3 regions of the Lysinibacillus sp. FSL P4-0201 genome follow, and region 2 is predicted to be linked to each of the others. Evidence: riboswitches for the same ligand, from Rfam matches in the RefSeq annotation. Region 2 holds a riboswitch; each other region holds the start of a gene.
The links. A riboswitch is a leader RNA that binds a small molecule or an ion and turns the genes downstream of it on or off. The one in region 2 is predicted to bind S-adenosylmethionine.

Region 1: it holds a riboswitch for S-adenosylmethionine, as region 2 does, so the genes downstream of both, MKY76_RS08505 (YezD family protein) here and metA (homoserine O-succinyltransferase) in region 2, are expected to answer to the same signal.
Region 3: it holds a riboswitch for S-adenosylmethionine, as region 2 does, so the genes downstream of both, MKY76_RS02705 (MetQ/NlpA family ABC transporter substrate-binding protein) here and metA (homoserine O-succinyltransferase) in region 2, are expected to answer to the same signal.

What each region holds. Positions count from the first base shown of each region.
Region 1 covers NZ_CP151995.1:1,740,863-1,748,569, reverse strand. The annotation lists gene MKY76_RS08525 (cold-shock protein) at 1-81, shown strand, start outside; gene MKY76_RS08520 (amphi-Trp domain-containing protein) at 227-505, shown strand; gene MKY76_RS08515 (VOC family protein) at 869-1,654, opposite strand; gene MKY76_RS08510 (flavin reductase family protein) at 1,804-2,289, shown strand; gene MKY76_RS08505 (YezD family protein) at 2,380-2,535, opposite strand; SAM riboswitch class I at 2,607-2,702, opposite strand; gene MKY76_RS08500 (heparan-alpha-glucosaminide N-acetyltransferase domain-containing protein) at 2,873-3,967, opposite strand; gene MKY76_RS08495 (TetR/AcrR family transcriptional regulator) at 3,951-4,553, opposite strand; gene MKY76_RS08490 (phosphopantothenoylcysteine decarboxylase) at 4,656-5,330, opposite strand; gene MKY76_RS08485 (LysR family transcriptional regulator) at 5,402-6,283, opposite strand; gene MKY76_RS08480 (DMT family transporter) at 6,417-7,316, shown strand; gene MKY76_RS08475 (hypothetical protein) at 7,453-7,707, shown strand, end outside.
Region 2 covers NZ_CP151995.1:2,483,054-2,490,760, reverse strand. The annotation lists gene panF (sodium/pantothenate symporter) at 1-585, shown strand, start outside; gene MKY76_RS12430 (TSUP family transporter) at 626-1,396, opposite strand; gene MKY76_RS12425 (TrmB family transcriptional regulator) at 1,522-2,304, shown strand; gene MKY76_RS12420 (hypothetical protein) at 2,327-2,713, shown strand; gene MKY76_RS12415 (nucleotide excision repair endonuclease) at 2,768-3,139, opposite strand; SAM riboswitch class I at 3,343-3,454, shown strand; gene metA (homoserine O-succinyltransferase) at 3,578-4,513, shown strand; gene MKY76_RS12405 (endospore germination permease) at 4,553-5,701, opposite strand; gene MKY76_RS12400 (hypothetical protein) at 5,733-5,966, opposite strand; gene MKY76_RS12395 (Ger(x)C family spore germination protein) at 5,971-7,170, opposite strand; gene MKY76_RS12390 (spore germination protein) at 7,196-7,707, opposite strand, start outside.
Region 3 covers NZ_CP151995.1:544,062-551,768, reverse strand. The annotation lists gene MKY76_RS02725 (PucR family transcriptional regulator ligand-binding domain-containing protein) at 1-219, shown strand, start outside; gene MKY76_RS02720 (carbon-nitrogen family hydrolase) at 272-1,066, opposite strand; gene MKY76_RS02715 (pyridoxal phosphate-dependent aminotransferase) at 1,163-2,332, shown strand; gene MKY76_RS02710 (PPC domain-containing DNA-binding protein) at 2,375-2,878, opposite strand; SAM riboswitch class I at 3,001-3,105, shown strand; gene MKY76_RS02705 (MetQ/NlpA family ABC transporter substrate-binding protein) at 3,194-4,024, shown strand; gene MKY76_RS02700 (ATP-binding cassette domain-containing protein) at 4,132-5,157, shown strand; gene MKY76_RS02695 (methionine ABC transporter permease) at 5,150-5,821, shown strand; gene MKY76_RS02690 (enoyl-CoA hydratase-related protein) at 5,835-6,614, shown strand; gene MKY76_RS02685 (alpha-hydroxy acid oxidase) at 6,629-7,707, shown strand, end outside.

The DNA of each region.
Region 1 (7,707 bases), 740 kb from region 2:
CTTGAAGAAGGTCAAAAGGTTTCATTTGATGTTGTGGAAGGCAATCGTGGACCCCAAGCATCAAATGTTGTAAAACTATAAGCGTAATGGGACTATCCGTGTAGTTCCAGATTAGCAGCGGATTAGGAAATGCATCGTTTCCTTCATCCGCTTTTTGTATTGTTTTATAAGCTGAATGCCCCCTCCATGTTATAATAGAAGTAACAATACGTAAGGAGGGATTTCGATGCAAAAACAAAATAAACCCATGACTGAAGTTATTTTGAAGCATAAAGAACGACAAAGTGTAGCAGAATTTGCAGCAACACTGGAAACGATTGCAAAAAAGCTTAAAGAAAATGGTGAATTCACTTTTGTTCAAGACACAGAGCCAACAGTTGTCAGCCCAAGTGAACAGCTCAAAATCGAATACTCCTATACAAAAAAGGGCGACAAGCATTCATTTGAAATTGAATTTGATTGGTATACAGGTACAGAAACACCGAGAAAAATGACAATTGAATAATAATTGGCAACGAAAATCCACTTCTCTGATGAAGTGGATTTTTCCATATTGTTGAATTAAAGATCATGTCACTAGCTAAAACTTTTTTTAGCAAGGTTGGGGTGATTTCGCTCCAGGGTCTCCTCTGTAACGCTAAATCCACAGGAAAGCAAGTAGCCAGCATCAGAAATTCTATTGATGGTTTTTCAATACTTATGTAAAGAGGCTGGAGCAACAGTGTTTCAGCCCATAAAAATACCGAGCTATCCACTAAAACGCTTACGAAGTGTTTTGGAATAGTTCGGTTTTTTTATCATGTTTGTTAATTTAAAGATTATTCAGCTTTATGAAGGTCCCAGTTAGTTATGGCCCAGCCTTTTCTCATTATCGATTTATCCAATAAAAAGCACCAGGGCAAACTAAAGTTTCCTTTGTTCGTTTAGGATCCTTTAATGTCACACCAAATGGTCCCTCTTTGACATGACCAAGTGTCATTGTCATCGCGCTCTCTTCCTCATAGAAATCTAAGCGCATATTCGGTAGCTGTAGTGACAAATACTGCTCATGTTGCGTAGGCACTGGTAGCTGTAACACCTCTTGCCACAGCTTAACTGTTGCCTGCATGTCCTTGACGTAGAATTGGACGGATTCCATCGTTATAGCCTGTTTGACATCAATGGCACCACTTGCCTTTAATTGAACCAAACGCTCTTCATCTTCCTCCGCCCATTCAATCAAAAATGGAAAATCAATTGGCAGATCTGGCTTACCAAAATGCAGTAGCTTCCATTCTACCACAGTGCCATCTGGTCTTGTTCTGCTACATGCATCTGGTCCATATACTTCATAGCCCAATGCTCGCAAGCGTCGACCCTCTTCCTCAATATTTTTTGTGCGCAGAGCAATTCGAGAAAATCCCTGGCGCTCTTGATCACGTTTAAACGTATAATGTAGGGAATATGGGTATTGTGCCGCTTGCTCAAATAAATCACGATCATAGATAGCAATTTGTTCAATATAGCTTAAGCCAAAGTAGCTTAACGTATTATAAGTCCCCCACATCGTGTGCTGCCCACCATTCACTGTATGGACATTTCGTTTATTGAAGAAAACCTTTATATTTTCTGGTGATTCCACTTGATGAACCAAATGATCAAAATATAAAGTCATGGCCATTCCCCTTTCTTTCCCCATTACCTTTACCTGTATGTTTGATTAGTTTAAAATTTACTCAAGAAAAGGAGTTACTAGTAGGATATGAAAAAAAGTTTCGTTTACCTACAAACTCCGTTCACTAATTTCATAAAGAGGTGATTTGAATGACAGATTTAGTAGCTGCTTTTAAATTGGCATTAGGTAATTATCCTACAGGTGTAACAGTTGTCACGACATGTCATGACACAAAACCGATTGGCTTAACCGTCAATTCCTTTGCATCTGTTTCAATCGACCCGCTCCTTATTTTATGGTCACTCGATAAAAAATCTCAGCTCCATCCTTATTTCACGACTGCGCCAAATTTTGCGGTCAATATTTTAGCGAGTGATCAAGAGCATTTATGTACACTATTTGCCAGTAAAATCCCTGATCGCTTTGCACAAGCAAAATGGTCAACTTCCTCTTTAGGACTACCGATTTTACATGATACAGCAGCTAATTTACAATGTAAAACATTTCAGCAAATCGATGCTGGCGACCATACCATTTTTATTGGGCAGGTCGTAGACATTACAAATGCTCAAAAAGAGCCTTTGCTTTATCATCGCCGTCATATCGGTCCCATACCAAAAAGCTTTTATAGCTAGCCTTTACACAAAAAAAGGGCCACTTGTAAGCACAGGAAATCCTTCATGCTTATAGGTGGCCGTTTGACATAAGTTCTACTGAAATCATTGTTATTTTTTCTGCGGAAATCTCTGCTTTTCAAGCCTATTAATTTGCACAATCACACCATCTTGAATCGTAATATGCACTTCACCAAATTCAAGATTTTGAATCGCCTTCGCAATTGCCTCTAGTTTCTTATCATCTACTTTTACTGACTGAGCCATACGAAACACCCCTTCTTTCTTATTCCTTATTGTTCATAAAGAGGCCAACGCATCAAACTGATTGATAGCCCCTCCTATCTCTCAGACACCATCTGTTGGATTTGGCACCTGTTTTTCGGTTGCCGAGGCTTCATTGGGCCAAGTCCCTCCACCTCTCTTGATAAGAGTACTGCGTTTCTTGAAAATAATTCTATAATTCCGCTATAGGAATGTCAATACAAAATATTAGAAAACCTAGTTGAATACTATGCAATATGTCGTTTAGATTAAAAGACTCCCTAAACCTAAAGTATTTTATGCCTAGTCAGTGAGAAATAGATGGCAATCCATTAATTTATTACGAGCTCCATTTCCTCATTATGAATTCAAGTGGGCCTCGATGATGTTTAGCCCTCCACCATACAGAAACAAAGACACATCCTAAAAAGTAACAGCAGGCATACAGCATGGAAAAAGCAAGTGTTTGGTTCTCCAGCTTTTGGCAAACAATTAGTATTCCAATGCCTATAAAAACATGGCCAACATAATGCGTTAAAGACATTTGTCCTGTTAATATGAAAGATTGAATAACTTTATTTTTACATGTCTCTACAAGATAGATGGAGCCAACAATGATGACAATAGCCGAAGCCGAATTAGATAGGACATACATCATATTCGGTGGAATCGGTCCTGTATCAAATAAATACAATGCACTCTCTACATCTAATAAATGAATGGTTGTCATCTTAATGAATAACGTTGAACAAGTCTCAGTCATGATGACTAACAATAAACCTATCACCAGTAAGTTTTTTCTTAATGTATGATTTGTTAAATCTAATGTGCCCACTACCATACCTATCAGAAAGAAGCAAATCCAGGGGAATAGTGGATGATAGCCATTAAACATCAAATTTCTTATAAATCCTGCTGGTGTCCAAAAATCAAGATACTCTAGTAGCACATATGTTGGATGCCAACCAGCAAGGTAACTAAATTGAATTTGAAGCCATTGTGAAAGGATGAGGATGACACCGATTATGAACATCATCCTTTTCTGAGATTGGGCAATCAAACATGCGGCAACAAACATATACACGCCATAATAATGTAATATATCTCCTGTCCAACCGACCGCATATAGTACTATCCCTATCACGAATAACAAAAATGACCTCTTCCACAAAGTAAGTCGATTCTCGCGAAGAAGCATTGGGTCCTTAGTCTCTCTAGCGTGACGAGTCATTAAAGCTGTCCCTATTCCTGCTAGCATGACAAATACGGCCGAAGCACGTCCCTCGAAAAGATGTTGGAAGGCAATTAACCATGTTGAACCATTCGTTGTAGAACCTGTTATGACGCCAAAATTGACAATGAACATGCCAAGCATGGCGAGAGCTCTTGCAAAATCAAGACCTTCAATGCGCCGATCATCATTTCTTTTTGTCATCTTTGCCCCCTTGGATAGCGCTATGTACAGCCTCCTTCCAAATAGCCCTATAGTTCAATTGGTTGCCTGTTAACATGAAATTACCGATATTATCATAGACGAGGGCTAGCATCTGTGCCTTCGCTTCTATATGTGGAGTATCCTCTAGCACGCCTAGCTGTACGCCATATCGTAGGATAGCAACAAAGCTCGTTAAAAAGCTGGTTTCTAGCTCTACTAATTGTCTTTTATAGTTTTCATCGCGGGCCGCTAATAGTACATATTGATTAAATATTTTATTAAAATAAGGGTCCTTGTCCTGTGCCTCAATAGATTTATAGCCTAGCTTAAGTAATTCCTCCTTAAAATTAGCAGAAGAAAGCTCTTTATAATCCACAGCGACATCATGTTGAATTTCTTTGTACAATTCATCAAATATGAAAGCGATTAATTGATCTTTTGATTGAAAATAATAGTAAATGGCTGGTTTTGAAATACCGACCTCTGTAGCAATCATTGCTAAGCTTGTTTTTTCAAATCCATTTTCCGCAAACATCCCATAAGCAATTTCTATAATTTTGTGAAAAGTTTGTTCTTTATTTCCCATTATTACCCTCCTTTTTTACCGACCGTTAAGTAAATATTATAGGATGCTAACCTTTTAGACAAGAAAAAACTGTGTAGAAATATTTCTCTACACAGTTCACATTTATTGATTTTGTAAATACATCATTAAAGCTTCTGCTGTTTTTTGCTTACCCATTACTTTAAGAGGCTGTCCATCAGCAGGTACAATCCAATGAGGTTCATCCCCCCCATATAAAGACTGAGAGCTATTTGCTACCATAAATTGTGCATTGGCTGTTTCCATACGCAGTCTGGCACGAGCTAACAAGAATTCCTCATCATTCGTTGCTTCGAGTTTAAAGCCTACTAACGTTACATTCGGTTGCCATCCCTTAATTTGACCTAATACTTTTGGTGCTTTTTTAAAATGAATAATAGGTGGTTCGTCAGAAGGCATTTTCCCCGTTTCCTCCATTAAATTACCTGATTGATCATATACTTTGTCAATGACCCAATCAGAGCCCGCAGCCGCCATAATGACGATATCGACATGTTGTTGTTGAACTGCATGACGCACCTTTTGTCCTAAATCCTCTATGCCTTCAAATTGTATCAATGTCATATCATTTTGGTTTTCTGGAAGCTGTGCAAAGTAACCATGCATGTATACTACGTTAGCGCCAGCAGCCAGCGCCGCCTCTGCTAAATAACACCCCATTGTGCCTTTTGATAAATTCGTATGACCTCGTACACGATCCCATTTTTCAAGTGTTCCCCCACTTGTAATGAGTACGGTTTTGCCCTGTAATGTCCCCATACACTCACCTATTTTCTGAAATATATACAAATACTATTTTAACGTAATGTAAGGATAGGCTTCAATAGCCACTATTTTAGAGAGCTGTTTTGTTCTTTTAGCCAAGCACTTAATATCTCTGCAAATTTCTTTGTGACGGGAGAAGCATGGTGTTTCATGGCAATACCAATCGTTCGGTAGCCACCTTGCTTTAATGGAATCGCCCTCAATGTTGGCGGTAAATTTTGAATAACCAACTGAGGTAAAATACTGATCCCTAAATGATGAGAAATCATGGAAAGAATCCCTACCTCCTCGGAAAGCTCAAAGCGGATATTCGGCTTAACATGATATTGCTCTAATAGCACCTTGACATCATTTGTCCCTTTATAGGAAGTCATAATAAATGGCATATCCTCTAAATCTACGATATCAATTTCTGTCTTATCAAACAATGGACTTTTATCCGAAACAATACATAATAATGGGTCTTGTTGGAGCTCAGTGAACTGATATTGCTCTGACTTTTGACCATTCAAAAATCCTGCTTCTACTTCACCACTTAAAAGCCATTGTTCAATTTCATAGTAATCTCCCTCTCGTAACTCCACCTGTATCCCTGGAAATTGATTATCCATAATCCGAACAATTTCTGGCATCCAATTTGAAGAAATACTCGATATCACACCAATTCGAACCTTACCTCGTGTCACGCCATGAATGTGAGCTGCTTCCTGTTGCAATAATTCCTGAGCATCCAAAACCTGACGCATTGCCCTTAGCATTGTTTGTCCCTCACTCGTTAATGTCACACCCACACGACTTCGATGAATGAGCGCAAAGCCAAACTCTTTTTCTAAACTCGACACGGCATGACTCACAGCAGATTGTGTTAACCCTAGCGCATCAGCTGCTTTTGTAAAGCTTGCCACCTCTGCCACCTTTGTTAAAATCTCATATTTCACTAAGCTCATCCGCAATCCCTCTATATACATGAATTTTTTTAATCCTATTCATTATAAACATTCGTTTTACTAATCACAACACAAGATATATAGTAATTTTTAGTATAAAACTGTTTTAGTACACAGATGGTAGGTGAACATAATGAGTATCCAAGGAAAAGCAAATGTATTGATGGTTATTGTCACAATGTTTTGGGGGCTCTCTTATACCTTTATGGTCATGGGGCTAGAAACGTTGGCAGTTTATAATGTGGTGGCATTACGTTGTATCATCGCATTTTTCGTAGCAGGACTTATTTTTTACAAACGGATGATCAAAGTAAATGGTAAAACATTAAAATATGCGGCTATTCAAGGATTTTTATTATTCATTGTGTTCGCGTTAAGTTTATTTGGTTTACAATCTACTTCTGTTTCAAATGCTGGCTTCATCTTAAGCCTAACGGTCGTGTTAGTGCCGATTTTCAGCAGCTTTATTGAAAAAAAATTACCTTCTCGAGCAGTTAGCTTTGCAATCATTTGTACCATGATTGGTATTACCGTCTTAACAGCACACGGCTCATTCACATTCCATAAAGGTGATTTATTAGTAGCAATTGCTGCGTTATGTTATTCAATTTATTTACTTTTAAATAGCTCATTCACACGAAATGTAGAGTCCATTTCATACGGAATTTATCAGCTTGGATTTGCTGGTATTTATGCACTTGTGTTAACCTTTCTATTCGAAACACCGACAATGCCAAATTCAGCAATATCCTGGATTGCAATTTTAGGGCTTGGCATCATCTGTAGTGCGTTTTGCTTTGTGGGTCAAACTGTTGCACAACAGTATACTTCTGCTACACATACAGGTCTTATATTCTCCTTAGAACCAATTTTTGCCGCTATGTTTGCCATGATGTTTATCGGAGAAGGCATAACAATGAAATTAATGATTGGTGGCAGCTTCATTCTTATAGGGAATTTAGTAGCACAATTAGAGCATTTCCATGTATTACGTTTTATGAAAAAGGATGCACAGGAAAAAGTCATACAATAATATAGTGCATATGAATAAAAAAGGAAGCTGAGAGTTACTTCTCAAGCTTCCTTTTCTACTATGTATTGAATTTATAGCACGATTACATGTAAAATAGTATAATTTTTACAGGGACGAAAATAAAGGAGATTCATACATGCAAATTCAAACCTTACATACGTCATATTATTTACCAACCAAGGATAATCAACCAACTCAAACACAAAACCTACTGGATTTAATGAGACATGTCGGTGGCCGTGAAGAGGAAGACGAAAAAAAGAACAAATCGAAAATTGAGGTCAGATACGAAAATGGCTATGTACGTCAATACCTTGTCAAACCAACAGGACAAAGGGTTCTCCTCATGGAAACCAAACAAAGCCTTGATATGAGAGAATCTACTAATTTA
Region 2 (7,707 bases):
ATGCATTTAATTGGGGTGTTAGCCCGACCTGTCTTACCGGGCATTGAGATTGGTGATAAAGTCATGCCGCTCCTGACATTGAAGGTATTACCGCCATTTTTAGCAGGAATCGTTTTAGCTGCACCAATGGCTGCGACAATGTCTACGGTTAATGCTTTACTAATGCTTGTCAGCTCTACAGTTGTCAAAGACATCTATTTAAATTATATGAAGCCGAAAGCTAGTGATGCAGAGATAAAGCGTGCAAGCTTTATTGTAACAACAGTCATTGGCCTAGCCGTTGTCATCTTTGCACTCAATCCACCTGATTTATTAGTGTGGTTGAACTTATTTGCCTTCGGTGGACTAGAGGCTGTCTTTATTTGGACAGTCGTTTTAGGATTGTATTGGAAAAAAGCGAATAAATACGGAGCGATTGCGTCAATGATTTCAGGCATGTTGTTGTATATTATGATTGATCGGTTTTATCCTTCTGTCTTGGGTATGCATACAGTCACGATACCAATTGTCGCATCCTTCTTTATTTTTGTGATTGTCAGTTTGTCCACTAGTCATAAATTTAAAAACGAAAAGCTTATGATTTAACGCCAAAACGCCACAGATTTCAAATTCTGTGGCGTTTATTTTAATGCATCATAAAATCATAGGCATTTTTCGCAAGTAATGTCATTGTAACGACAATAAATAGCGTGCGGACAAAGCCACTTCCTTTCTTGATTGCCATCCGTGAGCCAAGCATAGCCCCACCAATTTGCGCAATGCCCATGACTAGACCATAAACATAATGAATTTGACCTAAGTAAGCAAACATACAAACACCAGCCACATTACTCGCCAAATTTAAAAACTTCGCATTACCAGCCGCCTTTAAAAAATCAAAGCCTACCAGTAAGAAGCTAAAGATTAAAAACGACCCTGTCCCAGGACCAAGAAATCCATCATAAAAACCAATAGCAAATAATAGCAGCATAAATAAAAATAAATGTTTTTTAGATAGATTTTTTACGGTAGAGACGGCACCCCAATCCTTTTTAAGGATCGTATATACCCCAACAGCCGCCAGCATAACAAGCATTAATGGCTTTAGTAATGCTGGATTAATCAGATGCACAGTCCAAGCACCACATAATGATCCGATAAATGCTGATGGAAAATATTTGAGGACAGAGCGAATGTCCAGCTGGCCAGAACGATAGAAAGAAATAGAGGAAGTGAGCGAGCCCATAGCTCCTGCTAGTTTGTTCGTGGCAACCGCAGCAGCTGGATTGAGCCCAACAAATAGTAAGGCTGGTAGTGAAATTAAACCGCCCCCTCCCACTACTGAGTCAACAAAAGCCGCCAGAAATCCAAAAGAAATTAATAGTATGAGAATATGTACATCGATTTCAAACAACATATGACACCTCTTTATAATTAGTTACTACTGAAATAGTAACTAATTTTATTTGCGCTGTAAACCCCATTTTTTCATTGGCAAATCTTCACATTGGTAGCCTATAATAAAGATAATGGAGGGATTACATGGAGGAATTAATCACCCAGCTGAAAGAAATGGGTTTTACAGAATATGAAGCGAAGGCCTATACGGCACTTGTTCAGCAAAGTCATGTCAGTGCTTATCAGGTTAGTAAAAATTCTGGCATACCACGTGCAAGAGTGTATGATATTTTAAATATCCTTGTAGAAAAGGGCATCGTGTTAAAAGAAGAGACCGCAGAACAAACGACCTATTCGGCAATGCCTGTGTCTGTGTTCTTACAGCAAATGCAACAGCGCTGGGAGTCGAATTTTACGTCTATAAGCGGGAAATTAGAGAAATTAGAGGAAAAAGTACAGGAAGCTGAGCCTAAAGTGGTCATGCTGAAGGGCAAGGAATCCATTATCAACTATTGTCAGTCACTTCTAAAGAAGGCGAAGAAAAAAGTGATGCTGTCGATGTGGGAAGATATGTATGATGCCTTACGTGAAGATTTGCAAGAGGTGGCGCTGCATGTTCCTGTTCATGGCATTACGTTGTATGTAGGAGAGCATCTCGCCTCAATTGACCAGCATAGAGCCACACATTATACAAAAAAAGCGTCTACACCGCATTGGTTTATCTTATCGATAGATGGTCAGGAAATGATTTATGGTCATTCTCCATCTACCCAAGAGACGGCCTTTATCACCAATGATCCAGTTCATATTTATTTGTTAGAGGATTATATATGGCATGATGTGCTCATCAATCGGTTAGTAAAACGTGATGATCAGGAGTTAGAAGACTGGATTGCTAAGGAACGTAAAGCTTTTTTCTTAGAATAGTCGTATAAGGAAGGGGAGGAACTTGAAAAAATTCGTGTTGCTAGGTTTAATAAGCCTACTAATGCTAGGAGCCTGTAATGCTACACCACCTACCGAACCACCAACGATTCATGAGCTAACGGTTGTCCCAGATAATGTCCAAAAAAATATCGTTTCTAATGACAGAATACAACTATTGCATGAAAAGGATGCTCCATATTACCTTGTTTATTATTCAAAAGGGAATGTATTGGCAAGTATTACAGCTGAGGGAAATAGGCTTATTATCCAGTTAGAAGAAGGCAGCGAGCAAAGGAAAGAGGCACAACCCTATGTTTTTAAAGTCACCGTCAAGAATCCTGAGCTGGATACCATTGATTTGCGAATTAACGGTCAGAGTACGCCAATTGATCGTATGACCATTATGTGATAAAAGAAACCGAAATCCCTTTAGAAATGAGATTTCGGTTTCTTTACGTGATGTCTAATAAAAGACTTTGTCTACGTTATATTTAGAGCGGAAAGTATTAATCGCATATGTTTCGTAAATTTCACGTTCCATTGGATCTTCTACTTCATAGACTTCAATTTTGAACACTTCATCACGATGGTTTTTCATCGGAGATACATTATCCTCGAAATGTTTTTTAATACGTTGACGAATTTTACGTGCTTTCCCAACAAACAATAGCTCATTCTTGTCATTATAGAATAAGAAAATGCCGCCTTTATCTCGTGTGATTTTATGGAAGTCAATAAAACCAAAGTAAGGTGTGATCGGCACATCACCTGGTTTTAAATCTTGTTCACGTTGACGGATTACTAGATCTGGTTTTGGAAATTCAATTTTAATCAAACTATTCACGTTCCTCTCTCTTACTAAAAGTATATGGTAACATAATTACGGCATGTTTACCATAAATTTTAAATGTAGAAACCCCACAGATAGCAAGCTTAGTGTACATCAAATGACCGAGAAACATGCGCGTGAATCACAAAATATTCTATGAATTATTGATATTCTAACTAGTTCGTGTTACAATTCAAGATAATTAAATAATCTTATCAAGAGAAGCTGAGGGATTTGGCCCGATGACGCTTCAGCAACCTCTAACAATTGTTAGAAAGGTGCTAATTCCAGCAAAGGATTTTTTCCTTTGAGAGATAAGAGTGGACGTGAAAAAAATCCTTCTCATTCTATCTCGTATGGAATGAGGAGGATTTTTTAATTTCGTTGCATCCTACGCAAGCAAGATTTGCTAAAAGAGAGTGATTATAGAGAGGGGAAAGCAAGATGCCAATTAATATTCCGAAAAATTTACCAGCTGGAGAACATTTACGTGAGGAAAAAATCTTCGTCATGGAAGAAGATCGTGCGAAAACACAGCAAATCCGTCCATTAAATATATTAATATTAAATTTAATGCCTGAAAAAGAAAAAACAGAGCTCCAATTATTACGTTTATTGGGGAATACACCATTACAAGTCAATATTACCTTTTTGAATACAGCCACACACGAGTCTAAAAATGTGAGTAAATCCCATTTGCAGCTTTTCTACACAACGTTCAATCAGATTCGACACCGACGCTATGATGGTATGATTATAACTGGTGCGCCAGTAGAAAAAATGGCTTTTGAAGAGGTCAACTATTGGCAGGAAATTTCAGAAATTATGGATTGGTCTAAAAAGAATGTGACATCCGTGCTACATATATGTTGGGGGGCACAGGCTGCATTGTATCATCATTATGGCATTGGGAAGGTTGAGCTTTCTGCTAAATGCTCAGGCGTCTATTCCCATGTGATTACAGATTTAACTGTAGATTTGGTACGTGGCTTTAGTGATTTATTTACTGCGCCCCATTCACGCTATACATCTGTTTCGATTGACGAGGTTCGCAATCATCCAGATCTACGATTATTATCCTATTCAGAGGATGCTGGGGTATTTATTGTACAATCAAAAGATAATAAAAATATTATGATTACGGGGCATCTAGAGTATGATGCGACAACGCTAGCCGATGAATACAGTCGCGATGTGGCGAAGGGCATAGATATCGCCGTTCCTGTAAACTACTTCCCGAATGACGATCCGACACAAGTGCCGATGAATACATGGCGTGCCCATACGCATCTATTATTCTCTAACTGGTTGAACTACTATGTTTACCAAGAAACACCATATGAATGGGATTTTGTAGATGAAATCGAATATCATATTTAATTAATAAAAAGTCTAATTTCTTTTCTAGCTTAGAAGAAATTAGACTTTTTGATTGTCATTTTCTGTTTCCTGCTGAGGTGTTTCGTTATTTTGAGCCTTGGATTTACGATTGCGAATAACTACCACAATCAACAAAAGTATAGGTAATAAAATGGTGAAAATAAAGGAAAAGATTGGCCAAATTTCATTATTATAATTAGTAGAATGCACAATATCTGGATGAACAATTTGAGAAAGTCCAATAACAATTATCCCCATCGGTATAATGAGTGGGCGATGATCCTTGATCTTTAAAATTTGTGCGAGGCCAACAACGGTCGTATAGAAATACATAAATGTACGAATATATATAGACGTAATCCACATAAATGCCATAATGATTTCAATGCGCTGTAAAAAATTCCCTATAGATATTCTTTGCGCTAAGGCATAGCTAGGAAATGTCCTTGATGCAGTGTTTTCAGGACCTAATACAAGAATTGATAGGACAATCAACGTAACTAAGACGATTCCGCCAAGGATTGCCCCAATATATAGCCCTTTCTGTGCAGACGGCTGTACATTGACGCCAGTAGGATAGAGCATCAATAATACAATTAATGGAAAGGAAAAGATACTCATAAAGCGTGCAATACTATAAAACATAGATGCTTTGGTCGCTTCTAGTAGAGGCTGAATATTCTCAAATGTAATTTGAGGGGTAATACTAATGACGAAAAAAATAAAAATAAAGATAAACAATGGGAAGAGGATTTCTGCCGAACGGGCAAAGGTCTCAATCCCTAAATAAGCGGCATACATAATAAGGATACTGAACAGTAGGGCAAATGCTAATGTCGGTGTCTCTGGCATAACTTCCGTTTTCATGAAAATACCGATAAAATAAAGTAATTCTCCAGCCGAAAGAAAGGTCATAATCAGGAAACAAATCGCTGTGATTTTCCCGAAAAAACGCCCAAGAATTTTTTCATTGGCCTCGATAAAGTTTAGGGACGGTGTTTGATTGGCCAGTGTTAAAAATAATTTTAGAACCAGTAAACTGAGCAGAACACCAATGCTTGCCGCTATCCAAGCATCTTGCTTAGCGGCACCAGTAATACTCGAAGGGATAATTAAAATCGCTGTACCGATAGAATAGAGAAAGGTAACGATTGTAAACTGTCTTGAACTAATTATCTCTTTTTCCATCAAGCTACCCTCCGTTTCTCAGTCCATCTTTCTATTTTGTGAATGACACAATGTAATCCCTAATCGGTGTGAAGATAAAGGTAATCAAATCTAATGGGCTAGGAATATGGATTTTAAGGGCAATCCCCATATTTAAAGCCGTTCCAATAAATAGCAAAAAGGAGAATACAATAATGGCTTTTCTATCCTGTTGCTTTTTTAGCTTTGGAATAAAAACAAGAGCAACAATGATTGCAATAATCAAGATAGCTACTGCTAGTACCATCTCATTACTCCTCCTTTGGCTTGTTTAATAATGAATTTTGCATCGTACCTGAACCTTGGGTTGTTACCTTTACATGAACAGCCACTGCTAAATCTGGAAAAATGGAAGTCCAGTCATCCTTAATTTTTTTCCACTGCTTTGGATCTGCCCGATGTAGGGCATCCCCAAATCCAAAAACATCGACTTCATATTGCTGTTGAATTTTCTCTACTGTTTTTTCAATGCGGTCATCAATACCCTGGGCTGTTTTTTTATTAACGTAATCAATCGATTTATTTTTGGTAAGATCGATATCACATTCGACCTCTCCAACATTCTGCTCTACATTAATATGGACATCGATTTTCGGTTTCCCGTTTTTAAATGACCCTTTCACCTTTGTAGTGGATTGGGTGATTTCAGTAGACAAGGTCCCTTTATTAGGACAGGCGATGATTTCTATCGTACTTTGAATTTTGTCATTAAGAAAACTAATACTTTTGCTTTCGCTTTCAGTCAGTAGCCCTATATATTTATCCCCTTTAAATACTGCTAAACCTGTATAACGTAATAGCACAGGTGTTTTAACACGTTGCACATTTGTTTGATCTACACCTAATTTCTTATCGCCATGAACTTCAATAGCAGAAATTAACGCCCCTTTATGCTTATTGGTTAACGTATTGACTAATTCATCAATATTAACAGCTATCGTGGAGCCCCAAGCCTTTTCAGAGACATCAAGGGAATTCAAGATTTTATTTGCAGGAACTTTTTCGATGGGTGTTAGTACATTTAATACTTCCTTCGCTGTTGCTTCGTGAGACATAATGACGTCGAAATCCTTACGAAATTCATGGTCCCTTACAATTAAATCAAGTGCATCACTAATGCCTTCTTTCGCGAGATCTTCCCCTAATACAACCACTTGAAGGTGGGCAAAATAAGGTTTTCGAGCTGCAATAGTCGTCATTTTCCGAATGGCTTCAAAGATGGTCTCGCCTCTCGAATGATAGCTAACGACAGGAGAGCGTTGAGTGGAAGCTTGGCGCACTGAGACTTCACTAGGATCAACAATTTGAACTGTAATTTCATATTCCTCATCTATTTTGTCAATGCCAAATGCTACGACTATGGCCAATTCATTTAATTCACGCTTACTCCAGCAGCCACTTAACAGTATTGTGAGGATACATAGTAAGCAAATCCAGTTTATTTTTGCCATATTCCATTCCTCATTTATCCAGTTGTTATTTCCTGCTTTTTACATTGATATATTTATGTCCTCTAACAATATTTTTTTGATTGACCAAACGAGGTCGTGTAAGTAACTTTCTACGCGGGAACAGCAGAAACGCATCCTTCTGATCCTGTAATACCAACGGTGCGAATGGGCTTAAATAAGGTACACCAAATGAACGAATGCTACATAGATGAAGAATAATTAGCATAATGCCAAACATTACACCGAATAAACCAAACATAGCAGCTAAAATCATTAATGGGAAACGTAGTACACGAATCGTATTCGATAAGCCATAGGCAGGGAATAGAAAGCTACAAATCGCTGTTAAGGCTACAATAATTACCATTACAGCGGATACGACGCCTGCATCAACTGCTGCCTGACCAATAACTAAAGTACCTACGATGGATACCGCAGGACCGATTGTTCGAGGCATACGAAGTCCAGCTTCCCTTAAGACCTCAAAGGCAACCTCCATAATAAGCGCTTCTACTACTGCAGGAAAGGGTACGCCTT
Region 3 (7,707 bases), 1.9 Mb from region 2:
AAATATAATAGTAAGCTTCTCGAAACATTGCAGGTGTATTTACAAACAAATGGCTCTAAACAGCAAACAGCGAATCAATTGTTTATTGTTCGTCAAACACTCTATCACCGCTTAAAAAAGCTTGAAAGTTTACTTGGTAAAAATTTTATGAACGGGCATAACCGCATTACACTTGAATTTATGCTACTAGCCAATTCATTAATCGAGGATAAGAGCTAGAAAAAAGTTGGCACGCTTAAAAGGTTAACTCCCCTCCTAAGCGTGCCCTTTATTACCCTTTCACAACTACATCGTGATACAATCCAGGTCTACGATCATCGTAAACAGGAATTCTTCCACGTACTTCATCGACAATAGAAAAGTCTACATCGATCACTGCTACTTCCTCGTCCTCAGCACCTACCCATAATACTTCTCCCCAAGGCTGAATAATCATAGACTGCCCATTAAAATTTTCTACCTTTTTCGAAATACGATTTACTGCAATGACAAAGCATTGATTTTCAATTGCACGAGCCTGTAGCAACGTTTTCCAATGGTCAATCCTTGGAGTTGGCCACTGCGCTGGTACAAATAATACCTTTGCTCCTTGTAATGCATGTGCACGTAACCATTCTGGGAAGCGAATATCATAGCAAATGACACCAGCAGCTTCAATATCATCTAAAGCAAAACGATTCATTTCATCCCCTGCTTCCAAGTAAAGATGCTCGTCCATTAAACGGAAAAGATGTGCCTTGCTATATTCCCCAACAAGTTCTCCATTACGATCAAAGGTATACATCGTATTATAAAATTTATCGCCTTTCTTTGTTGAAACAGAGCCCCCTACAATATGTACATCAAGTTCCTTAGCAAGTTTAGCCAAAAAGGTCTTTGTCCGCTCACCATTGATATCTGCTAGCTCAGGCAGTTTCTCTAAAGCATAGCCTGTATTCCACATTTCAGGTAACACTATGATTTCTGCCCTATTTTTTGCAGCTTCACGAATCTTATCCTCGGCACGTTCAAAATTTTCTTCAACTTTGCCAAAGCCAACATTTAATTGAATACAACCGATTTTCATCTCTATTCCTCCTCTAGACAATTAACAGAAAAAGTAATACTATTTGCTTCATATTCTTCAATAATAATTATTATATTCTGAAAAAGGTGATCATGCATGGAATTCTCTAAAAAACTACAGCAACTACCCACTCAATTTTTTGCAGCACTCGTTCAAAAAGTAAACTTGGCTCTAGAAGAAGGGCGTGATGTCATTAACCTTGGGCAAGGAAATCCCGATCAGCCAACGCCTATTCACATCATTCAAGCATTACAGGAAGCAGCTGAAAATCCTCAAAACCACAAATATTCACCTTTTAGAGGTCTCGCTGAATTACGCCAAGCTGCTGCGGACTTTTATCTACGTGAATATCAGGTAGAACTAAATCCAGATACAGAGGTAGCGATTCTTGGTGGAACAAAAATTGGTCTAGTTGAGCTACCTTTAGCTGTGTTAAACCCTGGTGACACGATGCTCTTACCAGATCCTGGCTATCCAGATTACCTATCAGGTGTTGTACTAGGAGACGTCAATTTTGAAGTAATGCCCCTTTTTGCTGAAAATGATTTCTTACCTGATTATCATGCATTACCTGATGAAGTGAAAGAAAAAGCAAAGCTTCTTTACTTAAATTACCCGAACAACCCTACAGGTGGTACAGCATCACTTGCGTTTTTTGAAGAGACCATTCGCTTTGCGAAGGAGCACAATATTATCGTATCACATGATTTTGCTTATGGGGCAATAGGATTTGACGGTAATAAACCAGTTAGCTTCCTTCAAGCAAAGGGTGCAAAAGAAGTAGGAGTTGAAATGTATACATTATCGAAAACCTATAATATGGCTGGCTGGCGTATAGGCTTCGCTGTAGGGAATGCCGAGATTATTGCTGCTATTAATCTAATTCAGGATCATCTGTTTTGTAGTCAATTCCCTGCCATTCAACAAGCCGCAGCAGTAGCACTGACGGCTTCCCAACAATGTGCGGATGAACTACGAGCTACTTATGAGCGTCGCCGCAATGTACTCATTGAAGAAGCTCGAAGAATTGGCTGGCATGTTACGGCTCCAAAAGGCTCCTTCTTCGCATGGCTCCCTGTACCACTAGGCTATACAAGTGAACAGTTTGCTGATCTTTTGCTCGAAAAAGCTGATATCGCTGTAGCAGCAGGTAATGGCTTCGGTCAATATGGTGAAGGCTATGTACGCGTAGGATTGCTGGTTAGTGAGGAGCGCTTACATGAAGCAATCCATAGAATCGAGCAATTACAATTGTTTAAAAGATAATGACGCCGTATCCTGTAGCTATCCCTAGCTACAGGATTATTACTATTTTTCAATTTTCCTTGGTTGCCCTAAACCATTTTCTAATGGATAAAATTGAACATGACCTGTTTCATCATCCCATTTTCGAATATGTTGAATCCCTTGTACCTCTGCCAACACGATGTCAGCAGTAATAACAGGGTTGCCCCCTTTTATTAAATGCCCACCTGATACAACACCCCATTGATCGCTCATAGAACCATGGAAATGTGTCTCATATCCACCATCTCGCTTACACACCACACCTGAACCTTGAATAAATTCTAATGGTCCCTCTTTTTCAATCACATCACTAAAACGAACTTGAATTTGAGCTGTTGCATCTGGCACTAAATAAACAAAGCTGCTTTTTTGAAAGCTGCCAATACAGCTTACAATTGTTGCTGACTCTATGCTATTCTCTTCGCAAAGCGCTTCAATCCCTTCAATGATATCTGTTCCCGTTAGAAAACGAGCACTAATAACCTTACCAAATGAACCTATACCATAATTAACTCTTACAGACATTGTTATCCCTCTTTTGCGTCGAAATATTATAATTATATAAAAAATTTAAAAATTATTTATTGACTTACTATACCCTATAAATTATATTAGTTCTATCGGAATTACAAAAAAATATTATAAATCTCTTATCAAGAGTAGCTGAGGGACTGGCCCTATGAAGCTCGGCAACCTCCTTTTTATAGGAAGGTGCTAAATCCTGCAAACGATCTTCGTTTGATAGATAAGAGAGGACATCTTTTCATGAGCCTCTCTTAATTTGTAAGAGAGTTTTTTTATTTTCAAAAAACCGATAAAAACAATCTTGGAGGTATTTTCATGAAAAAGAAAAATAAATTTTTAGTAGGTTTAGCAAGTTTAACATTAGTAGCAGCTTTAGCAGGCTGTGGCTCTAAAGAAGATAGTAAAAGCCAAGCTGAAGGAATTGATGAAAAGAAAATCGTTGTAGGCGTCACTTCTGGTCCACACGAAGAAATTGCAGAAGTAGCCGCTAAAGTAGCAAAAGAAAATGGGCTAGAAGTAGAACTAAAATCATTTTCTGACTATGTTTTACCTAATACATCCTTAGCTGAAGGTGATCTTGATGCGAACAGCTATCAACACGAGCCTTTCCTAGATACATTTAATAAAGACCATGATACAGATTTAGTACCAGTGGGCAAGACGATTTTAAATCCAATGGGTATCTACTCAGAAAAATATAAATCCTTTGATGACATTCCTGACGGTGCAACGTTTGGCTTACCAAATGACCCAACGAATGGAGCACGTGCCCTCTTTGTTTTACAGGAAGCTGGCTATATTAAGTTAAAAGAGGGTGCAGACTTAACAGCCTCGATCCGTGATGTAGAAGAAAACAAAAAGAATTTAAAATTCATTGAATTAGAGGCAGCTCAAATTCCTAAACAACTTAGTGAAGTAGATGTAGCAGCTATTAATACAAACTTTGCACTAGAGGCTGGCATTAACCCTAAAGATGACTCTATTTTATTGGAATCTACTGATTCTCCATACGTGAACTATATTGTTGTACGTGCTGAAAATGAAAATGATCCAACAATTAAAAAGTTCGTTGAGGCTTACCAATCTGACGAAGTGCGTCAATTCATCGAAGAGGAATTCAAAGGTTCTGTAATCCCTAGCTGGTAATATGTTCAGAAAGCTTCTATAAAGCCGAAGAATCTGCTGAAATTCCCCAATGGGAAGACGAGCAGATTCTTGCTTTTTAGAAGGTTGAGAAAGGAGCAAACAATCGCATGATTCAATTACAAAATATCTCAAAAGAATTTAAATCGAAAAAAGGCATCATAAAAGCTGTGGATGGCATCAACCTTCACGTAAAAAGGGGACAAATTCATGGTGTAATCGGCTATAGTGGTGCTGGTAAAAGTACACTCATTCGTTGCGTTAATCTACTAGAACGTCCTACAGCAGGAAAAGTAGTGATAGACAATGTAGACATTACGACCCTTTCTCTTCACGAATTACGTCAAACACGCCAAAAAATCGGGATGATCTTCCAGCACTTTAATCTCTTAAAAACAGCAACAGTTTACAATAATATTGCAGTTCCCTTAAAGCTACTAGGCTATAAAGAGGCGGAAGTAAAAAACCGAGTAGCTAAGTATGCTGAAATTGTCGGTTTAACAGATAAACTAGATAGTTACCCAAATCAACTTTCAGGTGGTCAAAAACAGCGTGTGGCTATTGCACGTGCCTTAGCACAGGAACCAGAGATTTTACTTAGTGACGAAGCAACAAGTGCACTTGATCCTGAGACAACGGAAGCCATTCTTGAATTGTTGTTAAAAATTAATCGTGAATTAGGCATTACGATTCTGCTCATCACACATGAAATGAATGTAATTCAAAAAATTTGCGATGAGGTTTCTGTTCTAGAATCAGGGAAAGTTGTGGAATTTGGCACAGCGATTGAACTTTTTGCGAAACCGAAGCACCCTACAACGCGAAAGTTTTTGAATACAATTTCACAACGTAATTTATCCCCTTCTCTTATTGAGCAATTAAATGTTTCAGGAAGTGTAATCCGTTTAACATTCCTTGGTGAAAGTACTGGTAAGCCATTATTAGCAGAAGTCACTAAGGTATATGATGTGCAACCAAATATTTTAACAGCTAATATTATTGAATTAAAAAACGGTATTGTCGGCAATATTGTGGTGCATTTACATGGCGAAACGCAGATTGTCCAAAAGGCGTTAACGTATTTTTCAGAAAATGGCGTGGCAGTGGAAGAATTAGGAGGTGCGTTCAATGAGTAGTATCCAAAGCTTCTTTACAGACTGGTCAGATGTTATTGGCAAAGCAATTATCGAAACATTTCAAATGGTCGGAATTTCATTATTTTTCTCCATTCTGATTGGCATTCCATTAGGGTTATTAATCGTTTTAACACGACCAGGACAATCCTTTGAAAATAAATTTTTCTATCAGTTTTTTAATCTATTTATCAATATTGTTCGCTCTGTTCCATTTATCATTTTGTTATTCTTCATCTTACCTTTTACCAAGTTAATTGTAGGTACAACAATTGGTGTTAAAGGTGTAATCGTTCCACTAGTTGTTTACACAGCTCCTTATATTGCACGGCTGATGGAATCTGCGCTTTTAGAAGTGGATTCCGGAGTAGTAGAAGCCTACACAGCCATGGGTATTAAACGTCGCCATATCATTTGGCATGTCCTATTACGTGAAGCGCGACCATCTATTATTTTAGGCTTAACAATTGCCACAATAGGATTAATTGGTGCAACAGCAATGGCAGGAATGGTTGGTGCTGGCGGTTTAGGTGACCTTGCCTATCGTTATGGTCATTTGCGCTATGAGGTTGATGTGATGTATGCAACTGTCTTTATCTTAATCATCCTTGTGCAGAGCATTCAATCCATTGGTAACCGCTTCGCCGCGAAGTTGAAAAAAGATTAAGAGGAGAATGAAGATGACAAACGAAATTTATGTAGAGAAAAATGGCTATATTGCAACGTTAGTATTAAACCGCCCGGATAAACGGAATTCTTTATCAAGGGCAATGTTTCAAGCCATAGTAGACCAACTAGAGCTGCTCCGTATAGATTCTTCCATCAAACTTTTAATTGTTCGCGGTGTCAATGAAGTAGCCTTTTCTTCCGGTGCAGATATTAGCGAGTTTTTAGATGTTCGTTATGCTACAGACAATGCTAAAGCCTATAATGAATTGGCTCTAAAGGCGATCGATGCTCTCTATAAATTTCCACACCCGACAATTGCTATGATTCAGGGCTTAGCAATTGGTGGTGGCTTAGAGTTAGCAAATGCTTGTGATTTTAGAATAGCAACGCCTAAGAGTAAGCTAGGCATTACCGCTGCAAACATAGGTATTGTCTATAATTTAGAAAGCACGAAACGTCTCATCAATATTGTTGGTGTCGCTAAGGCAAAGGAAATTTTGTACACAGCTACTATTTTTACAGCTGAAGAAGGAAAAAATATTGGTTTAATCACGGCCCTACACGAACCAGAGGAAATTGATGAGGCGACATTGCAATTCGCTGAACATTTATTAAGTAAATCATCCATTGCAAACGCAGGCATCAAAAAAATTATCCAAGCAATTGTTGATGGTGAAATTGAAGAAAACGATGAGCTGGCACAGTTAGTTTTGGATTCATTTAGTTCAGACGATTATAACGAAGGTATTCAAGCCTTTTTAAATAAAAGAAAGCCTATTTTCAATAAATAAGTGAGGTAGTAACGATGACAAACATAACTGATGGCGATCTACTCTTAAAAAATATAACTGCACAAGCCCCCTTCCCCATTTGCTTTGCAGATTTAGAAAAGGCCGTAGCGGAAAAAATCGAAGCTGGCCCTTTTGGCTACATCCGTTCAGGTGCTGGCGGTGAACAAACACTGCGCAATAATCGTGCAGCTTTTGAGAAGTATTCCATTGTTCCCCGATTTTTAAATGATGTGTCAAACGTTGATACATCGGTTCATTTGTTTGGTAAAACATATCCAACTCCTTTGCTTTTTGCTCCTGTGGGCATGAACGGAATGGTTCACGATGAAGGTGAGCTTGCCGTTGCACGTGCCGCCCAGTTTTTAAATATCCCTTATATACAAAGCACTGTGTCCACTTTTGCTCTTGAAGAAGTTGCTCAAGCTGCGCCTTCTGCAACAAAATGGTTTCAATTATATTGGTCTACTAATGAAGAAATTGCTTTTAGCATGGCTGCACGTGCGGAGGAAGCTGGATTTGAAGCGATCGTTTTAACTGTCGACACCGTAATGCTAGGCTGGCGTGAAGAAGATGTACGCAATCAATTTTCACCATTGAAGCTAGGCTATGCAAGAGGAAATTATATGAATGATCCCGTTTTTACAGCCACTTTACCTGATGATTCATTCGAGTCCTACGTACAAGGTGTCTTGCAAAATGTCTTCCACCCAACACTTAATTGGGAACATGTTCGAGAGCTAAAAAAACGCACCAACCTTCCTATATTATTGAAGGGAATTTTACATCCTGAAGATGCAAAACATGCTATCGACAATGGTATTGATGGCATTATTGTATCAAACCATGGTGGCCGTCAATTAGATGGTGTGATTGGTTCACTTGATGCCCTTCCTGCTATTGTGAAAGTTGTGAATGGACAAATTCCTATTATATTAGATAGTGGTGTATATCGTGGCATGGATGCCTTAAAAGCACTTGCTTTAGGTGCGAATGCCGTTGCAATTGGACGTCCTTTCGTCTATGGACTAGCCCTTGAGGGACAACAAGGTGTCGAAAAGGTGATGACCAATCTTTATGATGAATTAAAGGTTTC